Regions from separate parts of the Intestinibacillus sp. Marseille-P6563 genome, predicted to be linked through region 1. Evidence: riboswitches for the same ligand, from Rfam matches in the RefSeq annotation. Region 1 holds a riboswitch; each other region holds the start of a gene.

Region 1 (3,271 bases):
GGCATGGGCGAATTACAGGATATCACGACCATTGCAGACTTTGAAAGCAGCCAGCCGCTTACCGCGCAAGATGGTGTTACCTTGTCCGTGACCAGCAATCAGAGCGATGTATCGCGCGGATATAAAGCCTTAGCTGCGACCTATTCGGGCACCTCCTGTTCTCTGTCTGTTCCGTCTACCAGTGTGGAAGGGATGACCTCCTTAACGCTTTGGGCAAAGCTGTCCAGTGGACAGGGAGATTTGACCGCAGTCTTTGAAGATGAGAACGGGACAGAACTGGTCGAGCCGTTTAGTGTTTCGGTACAGTCTTCGTATCGACAGCTGAAAGTTACGGTTCCGGAGCAAGCAGTCCGTCTGACGGGTATCCGCCTGTCTCAGGCAACAGCGGATAGCACCTTGTATTTGGATCATATTCTTCTCAGTGAAGATCCGGTGGATTACACCGATGCACCGCAGATTACGATCACAGATAGCAAGACAACGGTGAATGCTGGCGAATCGGCGTACATTACCGCAAAGATTACGCAGGATAGTGGAGCCTATCCGGTACGAACCAATCAGGTGCGTGCCTACATTGATGGGAAATTGTCTTCGGCAACCTATCACACCTCTACGGCAGCCATTGATGTCAAGACTGATGCGCTTTCGGCAGGGACCCATATGATCATCCTGGAAGTGCAGGATGATGCCGGAAATTGCAGCCGAAAAGCGGTGACCATCACCGCCGGTACTCGGACGAGTTCGAAATTCACCGATGTTTCTACAAGCTGGGCTGCCGGATATATCAATCTCCTGTCCGATCGCGGGATTATGAACGGAGAGCAATTATCCGATGGAACCTGGCGTTTCAATCCGGAACAAAACCTCAAGCGAAGCGAATTTGCTGTGCTGATGGCCAATGTTCTGGAATTGGACACCTCGTCGGCATCCAATCTGCCGTTTGATGATGCGGCATCCATTCCAGACTGGGCGAAGGCGTCCATTGCTGCCGTCACGGAAGCTGGCGTCATGAGTGGGCAGTCCAATCCGAATACTGGAGAAGTCAATTTTAATCCCAATGCACAGATTACGCGTGCAGAAGTGATGAGCGTTATTTCGCGGTGTCTGCCTCGTGGCTATGCGGCGAAAAATGCAACCTTTACCGATGCGGCCTCTATTCCTTCCTGGGCAAAGGATTCGGTAAACTATGTGACCTCGGCAGGGATCATCAATGGTTATACCGATGGCAGTGTCAAGCCCAATGCACAAATCACTCGTGCAGAAATCTCGTCGGTAATTTGTAATTTCCGATAAAAAAAGAAGCCGGTTTTAACCGGCTTCTTTTTTATTTACTTTGCGGTTTCGGTGTGGCGATGCAGATCAAACTGCTTGGACTTAATAAAGACGCTCAACTTTTTGTAGACGATCACGGTGATGAAAGTAATCAATCCGCCCTTCACGATATTAAATGGCAGTACACCAATCAGCAGATACGTACTCATCCCGGAAATATGGGGATTGACCGCAGCACATGCGCCAAAAATCGCATCGAGCGGCATCATCATAACCTTCGAATAGAACGGAATAATGAACAAATAATTGGTTGCCATGCCTGCAACAGACATCACCAAGGTACCAAGCAGACAGCCAATAATCGCGCCCTTACGGGTGTGATAACGCTTATAGACCGAAACAGCTACAATAACGAACAGGGCAAGCAAAATGAAATCCTGCAACTCACCCGAGCCACCCGTTTGGGTCTGTGTCACATGAATCAGGTCTTTGATCAAAATCATCATAATCGCAGGCCCAATTCCAAAAATGAAAGCACCAATAAGAATTGCCGCACCGCTGAGGTCCACTTTTAAGAATGGTGGCATAAACGGAAGCGGAAATTCAAAGTACATCAGTACCGCAGCAATGGCAGCGAAGATCGCCGTGTAGGTGATTTTCATGGTTTTGGTCATACAAAAACACTCTCCATTCCTGTTCTGTGAGGAAAAAGAAAAGCCCTTGGAAATCATTTCTTTCCAAGGGCGCAGACGCACAAAATAATACGTCTGTTTCTCTCATCCGGACTATAACCGTCGGTTGGGAATCGAACCCATCATGCCTTTCGGCTCGCAGACTTGTAGATGCAAAGATCTCTTCACTGCCGGTGGAGAATTTCACTCCGCCCTGAAACAGAACTCATATAAATTTGATAATCATATTATACATCACGAATGCGGATTGTCAATATCCTCTTGTGAAATTTGTTGGAATGTTTGCAAGACCTCTTCGCGATTGCTCACCGCATTCATAAAATCAAGTAAAGCATTTGCAGACAGATACTGTGGTAACCCAAGCGCTTTGAGCAGGCGTTTGCGTTTTTGCGCACTGTCTGGTTGACCGGAAAGCCCCATGGCATAAAGGTCTGCCTTTTCCAAACGGTTGGCGCGGAGGGCTTGTCCAGACTCTTCCCCTAAAATCGTCGCGCCAGCACGCTCCAGGGCGTTTTGCAGAATGTCTTGCGACATGCCTTCTACTCCCAGCAGGCCTTCTTTGGAACTATGGCGCTTGCGACGTTCCTTCCCTTGGATTTCGGGAATGTACGCATGCTTGACTTGGTCCTTCGGGATGGCGCCGCGCAAAAAATTGCGAATTGTAAATCCGGCGCCATCGCTGTCGGTCAAAATCAGAATGCCGCGACGGGCTGCAATTTTTCGAATCATTTCCAGGCGTTCCCGGTCCTTGAAAATCCGAAAACCGCCGGTTTCTAAAACCACCGTATCGACCATTTGCCGTAAGGTCTGGATATCATAACGGCCTTCCACCAGAATGGCTTCTTTAATTTGAATCATAATACCTCTCAGATTGTCGACGCCATTTGCAAAAGCGCCAATTCAATGATTTTTTGCTTATCGGCCGCACTGCTCTTAAGTGCAGCATCGGTTTCGCCACAAATCCGAACCGCTTCCCGTAACCAGGCCAGTGATACTCCTCTGGCAGCCGATGTTAGTTTTTGCGCATAAAAGCTGGAATTGGAGCCGATCAGCGTCAACAGTTCTTTGGAATTGCCATGCGATTGCTGACTCAGTTTTGCAGCATAGAGCCGCTGAATATGACGTAATACGGCGGAAAAGATAGCGACTTCCGAATTTTTCTGGGCCAGGAGATCCCCAACAATTGCAATCGCTTTTTCGAAACGTTTCTGTGTGATTGCGTCGGTGAGATCAAAGATCACGGCATCGAGCACCCGGGTGCAGACTTCGTCGATGTTGTATCGCTTAATTTCATGCAGGGTAGAATG
Region 2 (3,271 bases), 990 kb from region 1:
TAACCAGAATGATTTTGCCCTGGCGCAGATCTTCGAGCGCCTGTTCAATGGTATGGAACATGGTCTTGCTTCCTTTCTGTATCTCAGTAGCCGCAGCGGGCTAAAAAATCCATGGTGATCGCGCTGTCCTTCGCCGGTTCGGCGGCAGGTGTCAGCAGTTTTTCAACATATTTGCCAATGATGTCGGTTTCCAGATTGACCGAATCCCCCACCCGCTTGTCACGCAGGATGGTCACGGCCACCGTGTGCGGGATGGCCGAAATGGCGAAATCGTTCGCCGATACGCGGGCGACCGTCAGGCTGATGCCGTCGATCGTGATCGAGCCTTTTTCCACGATGTACCGCAGCAGATGGGGCGCGGCCTTGACCGTGTACCACACGGCGTTGTCATCGCGCTCAATCTGGGTGATGGTGCCCTGGCCATCGACGTGGCCGGACACAATGTGTCCGCCGAAGCGTCCCTGGGCAGCCATGGCGCGCTCCAAATTGACCGCGCTGCCTGCCCGCAGCTGGGCAAGGCCCGAACGGTTCAGGGTTTCGTGCATGACGTCGGCCGAAAACCCGTCCTTTTGCAGGCTGGTCACGGTCAGGCATACGCCGTTGACCGCCACGCTGTCGCCGATTTTGAGGTCATCCAGCACCGTGCTGGCCTGGATGTGCAGCACCGCCGAATGGGTACCCGGCTGGACGCGCGCAATGCGCCCGACCTCCTCAACAATCCCCGTGAACATGGGGTTCCACCTCGCCTTCGATCAAAATATCTTCTCCTAGCAGGGTCATGGTCGCGTGTTTCAGGTGTACCGCCTCGCTCGGCAGTGCGACGCCCTGTCCGCCGATGGGCGAAGGCGCTCCCGCCCCGCCGAACAGCTTGGGCGCGACATAGGCCTGCACCCGGTTGACGATCCCGCTTTCGAGCGCCGCGCCGTGCAAGGACGCGCCGCCTTCGAGCAGCACGCTGTCGATCTCCATCTGTCCAAGCCGCTCCATCAGCGCCGACAGGCTGACCTTTCCGTCCTGCTCGGGCAGGACCAGTACCTGACAGCCAGCTTCTTCATAGGCCGCACGGTGCGCAGCATCCGTGCAACAGGTGGCCAGAATGGTCGGCGTTTCGCGGGCCGTGCGCACCACCTGCGCCGATAATGGCGTGCGCAGATGGGTGTCGCAGATAACGCGGATGGGATTGCGGCCGCCTTCGATGCGGCAGGTCAGCTGCGGGTCATCGGCCAGCACGGTTCCCACCCCGACCAGGATGGCGCGGTAGCGATGTCGGTCGGCATGCACCCGGCGGCGTGCCTGCTCACCGGTGATCCACTTGGACGCACCCGTATGGGTGGCGATCTTGCCGTCCAACGTCATAGCGTATTTGAGCACCACATAGGGCCGCCCGGTCTGGATAAAATGGAAAAACACCGTGTTGATCGCCCGGCATTCGTCCTCCAGGACGCCAGTGTCGACCGTGACCCCATGCTCCCGCAGGATACGGATGCCCTTGCCCGCGACCTTGGGGTTGGGGTCAAGCGAACCAACAACCACGCGGGCAATGCCGCTTTCCAAAATGGCATCCACGCACGGCGGCTGACGGCCGGTGTGGCAACAGGGTTCGAGGGTAACATATAGGGTCGCACCGCGCGGCGACTCGGTACAGTGCGCCAGTGCATTGCGTTCGGCGTGGGCCTGGCCGCATTTTTCGTGATAGCCCTCGCCAATCACCCGTCCGTCGCGGACGATGACCGCGCCGACCATGGGATTGGGACTGGTCCAGCCGCAGCCCTGTTCGGCAAGCGCCAGGGCCCGGCGCATATAGGCTGCATCTTCCATCTGCATTCGCCTCCGGGAAAAGAAAAATGCCTTGAACCAAATGTTCAAGGCAGAAAAAGCAAAGACACCTCCCGCGCAAGCGTGCAAAAAACCCTGGAATGACAAATCATTCCAGGGCCTGAATACACCAAATTGCGCGCGAAATCGCAAACGTTTCATCTTCTTTCATCCAGACTATACTGTCGGCTTCGGAGTTTCACCGAATCATGCCTTGCGGCTCGTGGGCTATACCACCGGTAGGGAATTGCACCCTGCCCTGAAGATTCCAATTCAATTGATGTAAGTATAGTCCCCTTCCGGCCATCTGTCAAGCAGGAAGGGAAAAATTTTTTTCAGCCCGGCATCTGCTGCAAAAAATCAGGCGGGGTGTCCAGGTCAAACTGCACCGGGGTCGGGCGCTCCAAAAGGGCGGCCAGATCGACAAACCGCACCCGCTGATTTTCGTACGTGGTCCAGTAATACCGCCGCGATTCGGCGCAGGCAATGGCGGTATAGACCGTGTAATCAAACGCGCCGACGTATTGGTCGAGCACAGTCTTAGGCTCGGAATCGGCCACGCGCACCATCCCCAGCGGAAAGGCTACGCTTTGAAACAGCCGCAGCATACGCGAAACGCCCTGCGTTTCGTTCCGGCCCCGCACGCCGTATTTCCGCAAAAAGCACAGGCGGACAAACCGCGACGGCGAACCCCAGTCGCCAGGCAGTCCCTGCGCGCCGCTGCCCGAAAAACAGGGGGACAAATTTTCTCCTTCCCACTCCATTTCGCCGCGGTCCAAATCGCGTACGCCGGTGAAGTTCAGCAGATGCAGCCGGTGCCAGGGATAGGGGGGACTGTTGGTCATCACCCCCAAGGTGTTGCGGTACAGGTGCAGGCCGTCGTGGTCAGGTTCGATGACGATGCTCTCGCCTGTGCGGTCACTGAACGACCAGTGCAGGGGCGGTACGGTGCCGTACAGCGGCGCATTTACGAGCGTAACCGTGTGTTCCAGCCGCTGGACGACTTCGGCTACGCTCGCGCACTGGGCCAGACAGTCATAGACCAAAAGCGGCGGCTGGATCGGCTGCGTTCCCGGACGAGCGTCCGCCGGAAAATGGGCAAATTCCCGGTAGTAAAGCTGTCCGCCCATCAGACCGGCTTCATTGATGCCCTCGTACAAAATGGGCGATGCGGGCAGCAGCAGCCCAGTGCCCACAGCTGCATACACCGCGCAGCTTTGTGTCCCGACGGCCTGCTCGGCGCCGGACGCGATATACCGGTCATAGACCGTGCCGCGCGGCGCAAACGTCACCCGGCTGCCCGGCGCGATACGGTTATAATCAAAATTTCGTCCCCACAAATGCTTGCCATCCTCGGTCGTCCAGCTCAGGGCGCTGCACCCGGCGCCCATCCCCAAATTGCGCATATACTTGCCTCCTTTGGGGTTATTTTATCCCAGTTTCGCCGTATTTATCA
Region 3 (3,271 bases), 830 kb from region 1:
GATAACGTGATCGTGATGGCCACCGTACCACCCAAGGTCAACGCATAAAACCCTGCACCGGCCGCCAGACCCAGACAGGCCACCGACCACAGGCTTGCGGCGGTGGTCAATCCCTTGATCGTCAGGCCTTCCCGAATGATGGTGCCAGCCCCCAGAAAGCCGATGCCGGAGATGACCTGCGCCGCCATACGGTCAGGCGTACTCCATGCACCATATTCTCCGGACTGCAAAAACAGCAGCTGGCCGGTAATCATCACCACACAGGCCCCAACTGCCACGACCATATGGGTGCGCATACCGGCTGGCCGATGGATTCGCTCGCGGCCGGCACCAATCACAAATCCAACCACCATGGCACACAACAATCGTAAAAAAATATCGGCAATCTCCATTTGCATCGGTCTCGCCTCCCACTTTGTTTCAGGGTATCACAGGATTGGCAAAGGGTCAAGCGCTTCCCGCAAATCCAAAAAATACCTTGACAAACCTGTCAAAATCGACTATACTTAAACAAGTTCTGCGGGTGTAGTTTAGTGGCAAAACTCCAGCTTCCCAAGCTGGCTATGTGGGTTCGATTCCCATCATCCGCTCCAAAAAAAAACGCATGCAAATCGCATGCGTTTTTTTCTTTTATCATCCAGCGGACTCTTTGATCTGTAACCATCCAGCCTGACGCCACTTATGAAATTCATGCTTGATGAACAGCAGAGAAAGCAGGAAGGACACTCCGTCTGCAACTGGAACGGCCAACAATGCGCCAGCCAGCCCAAACTGTGCCGACAGAATCAGCGACAGCGGGATGAGTACCACAGCTTGGCGCACCAGCGGCAGGGTCAGCGCCTTGACCGGCTGACCAATACTCTGGAAGAACGACGAAGTTGTCATATGTAAGCCATATACAAAGAATCCCAACATATACAGCCGGAAAATATAGGCACATGCGTCCAGATACACCGCATTATCAGCTACAAACAGCATACCGATCACCCGCGGGAAAATTTGATAGATGGCAAACCATCCAACCGATATCATCAGGGCGATCATCGAAGCCATGCGATAGGTCTTGCGCACCCGGTCATAGCATTTTGCACCGAAGTTATACCCATTGATTGGCTGTGTTGCCGAAGAAACACCGACAAACATCGCATGCGCAATCTGATACACCTTCATCAGCGCACCATACACCGACAGTGCAACGTCGCTGCCATAGGGCGTGGTTGCGCCATACTGCTTCATCAGGTTGTTCATCGTGACCTGCACCAAAGCAGTCATGATCTGCGTCAAAAAGCTGGGAATGCCCAGTTTCAAAATGCGCAGTGTGATGCAAGCGGTTGGGCGCAGCCATTCTTTATGGATGCGCACGGTCTGCAAATGCCGCAGATGCAGCAGGCACAGACTGCCGGCTGCCACCTGTCCAATCACGGTTGCAATCGCCGCACCGACAACGCCCATATGCAGCCCAAAGATAAAGATCGGGTCTAAAATCAGGTTGATCGCTGCACCCAGCATCATGCACTTCATCGTGAACTGCGGATTGCCGTCTGCGCGGATGACCGACGCCAGCAACGAGCTAAACAGCAAAAACGGTAAGCCCCAAACGATGATCCGGGTATAATCGAGCGCATCCTGGAAAGAAGTTTCGGTCGCGCCGAACAGCAACACAATATTTTCGGCAAAGATACTGCCCAATACGCCCAGCAACAGTCCTGCAATCAGCAGCAACGTCAAGGTATGGCTGATGACTTTATCCGCGGTTTCCTGGTCTTTGCGTCCCAAACAAAGATTCAAATTCGCAGCACAGCCATCCCCGAGCATCAACGCAATGGCAATCGTTACGATTGTCAAGGGGAATGCGACGTTTGTAGCCGCCATGCCGGTAATACCGACCCCTTGCCCAACAAAAATCTGGTCTGCAATATTGTATAAATAGTTGACCAGAAGTGTGAGCGTTGTTGGGATGGAATACTTGCAAAGCAGTTTGCCGATCGGCTCGGTCGACAGTGGATTCGATGTGGTTTTTTCCATACAAAAACTCCTCCCTTTTAACCCATCGATACAAAAGGATGCATGGAATCCAAATACAAAAAGAGCATTCGGTATGGCATAGATACCGAATGCTCTTGGTTTCATATTCTTTCTCGGATAAGACACACATGCATTCGACCCCATGCGTGTTTTCTTCTCCCTTCCAGACTAACTGTTGGCCCTAGAGTTCCACCGGGTTAGCTTGACGCTCGCGGGCTTTCACCGCCAGTAGAGAATATCTCATTTCCGAAGAAAACTTTTCGTTATTGTACCACTCTATATTGCACTTGTCAATCCCTCGGCAGACAACATTTTCATATGTTAAAAATATTTTGAAAACAAAAAAGAATCACTACATTTTGTAGTGATTCTTTTCGTGGAGCTGTTGAACAGATTCGAACTGTCGACCTCTTCCTTACCAAGGAAGTGCTCTGCCTGCTGAGCTACAACAGCAAATGGCGACCCGGAAGGGACTTGAACCCTCGACCTCTGGCGTGACAGGCCAGCGCTCTAACCGACTGAGCTACCGGGCCATTTTGGCAGGGGCAGTAGGGATCGAACCCACGGCACGCGGTTTTGGAGACCGCTGCTCTACCAGCTGAGCTATACCCCTATGTTGTGTATAGCAAGAAAACACTGAAGTTTTCTTTGCCAACTTTCTTTTTCAAAAGAAAGTTGGTGGTGGGCCTTCAGGGACTCGAACCCAGGACCGGACGGTTATGAGCCGTCTGCTCTAACCAACTGAGCTAAAGGCCCTTATCCTTGAAAGCAGATAGAAAATTTGCCGCCACTTTGTTGTCAGCAGCGGCAAACTCTGTCTTATTGGCTCCTCAAGTTGGACTCGAACCAACGACCCTGCGGTTAACAGCCGCATGCTCTACCGACTGAGCTATTGAGGAATATACAGGCATGCTCATTTTCATGAGCATGCTTTGGTGTAGGCGCTGAGTTATCTTCCCGGGCCGTCGCCAGCCAAGTATTGTCACCGTAAGCGAGCTTAACTACTGTGTTCGGGATGGGAACAGGTGTACCCTCGCCACCATTAACACCTACTTACTTTCTTGTGTACAAGAAAGTAAGCAAAGAAAACTTTACTTGCGCTTCGCGCTTTTCTTGCACACGGCTTCGCAGCTTTTAAACTATAACATATCGTCATCGTTTTGTCAAGACTTTTTTGGTGACCCGTGGGGGAATCGAACCCCCGTTTGCGGCGTGAGAGGCCGCCGTCTTGACCGCTTGACCAACG

What was found. A riboswitch is a leader RNA that binds a small molecule or an ion and turns the genes downstream of it on or off. The one in region 1 is predicted to bind FMN.
Region 2: another riboswitch for FMN. It lies ahead of ribD (bifunctional diaminohydroxyphosphoribosylaminopyrimidine deaminase/5-amino-6-(5-phosphoribosylamino)uracil reductase RibD); the one in region 1 lies ahead of EFB11_RS00475 (ECF transporter S component).
Region 3: another riboswitch for FMN. It lies ahead of EFB11_RS04855 (MATE family efflux transporter); the one in region 1 lies ahead of EFB11_RS00475 (ECF transporter S component).

Annotation. Positions count from the first base shown of each region.
Region 1 covers NZ_UWOD01000001.1:90,099-93,369, forward strand. Annotated here, with positions in the region: gene EFB11_RS00470 (S-layer homology domain-containing protein) at 1-1,293, shown strand, start outside; gene EFB11_RS00475 (ECF transporter S component) at 1,329-1,946, opposite strand; FMN riboswitch at 2,037-2,169, opposite strand; gene EFB11_RS00480 (toprim domain-containing protein) at 2,199-2,822, opposite strand; gene holA (DNA polymerase III subunit delta) at 2,831-3,271, opposite strand, start outside.
Region 2 covers NZ_UWOD01000001.1:1,082,126-1,085,396, forward strand. Annotated here, with positions in the region: gene EFB11_RS05660 (bifunctional 3,4-dihydroxy-2-butanone-4-phosphate synthase/GTP cyclohydrolase II) at 1-61, opposite strand, end outside; gene EFB11_RS05665 (riboflavin synthase) at 84-731, opposite strand; gene ribD (bifunctional diaminohydroxyphosphoribosylaminopyrimidine deaminase/5-amino-6-(5-phosphoribosylamino)uracil reductase RibD) at 712-1,818, opposite strand; FMN riboswitch at 1,972-2,086, opposite strand; gene EFB11_RS05675 (choloylglycine hydrolase family protein) at 2,151-3,221, opposite strand.
Region 3 covers NZ_UWOD01000001.1:923,512-926,782, forward strand. Annotated here, with positions in the region: gene EFB11_RS04845 (MgtC/SapB family protein) at 1-398, opposite strand, end outside; tRNA gene EFB11_RS04850 (tRNA-Gly) at 520-593, shown strand; gene EFB11_RS04855 (MATE family efflux transporter) at 634-2,025, opposite strand; FMN riboswitch at 2,173-2,283, opposite strand; tRNA gene EFB11_RS04860 (tRNA-Thr) at 2,403-2,478, opposite strand; tRNA gene EFB11_RS04865 (tRNA-Asp) at 2,482-2,558, opposite strand; tRNA gene EFB11_RS04870 (tRNA-Trp) at 2,563-2,638, opposite strand; tRNA gene EFB11_RS04875 (tRNA-Ile) at 2,705-2,781, opposite strand; tRNA gene EFB11_RS04880 (tRNA-Asn) at 2,849-2,924, opposite strand; rRNA gene rrf (5S ribosomal RNA) at 2,962-3,078, opposite strand; tRNA gene EFB11_RS04890 (tRNA-Glu) at 3,201-3,271, opposite strand, start outside.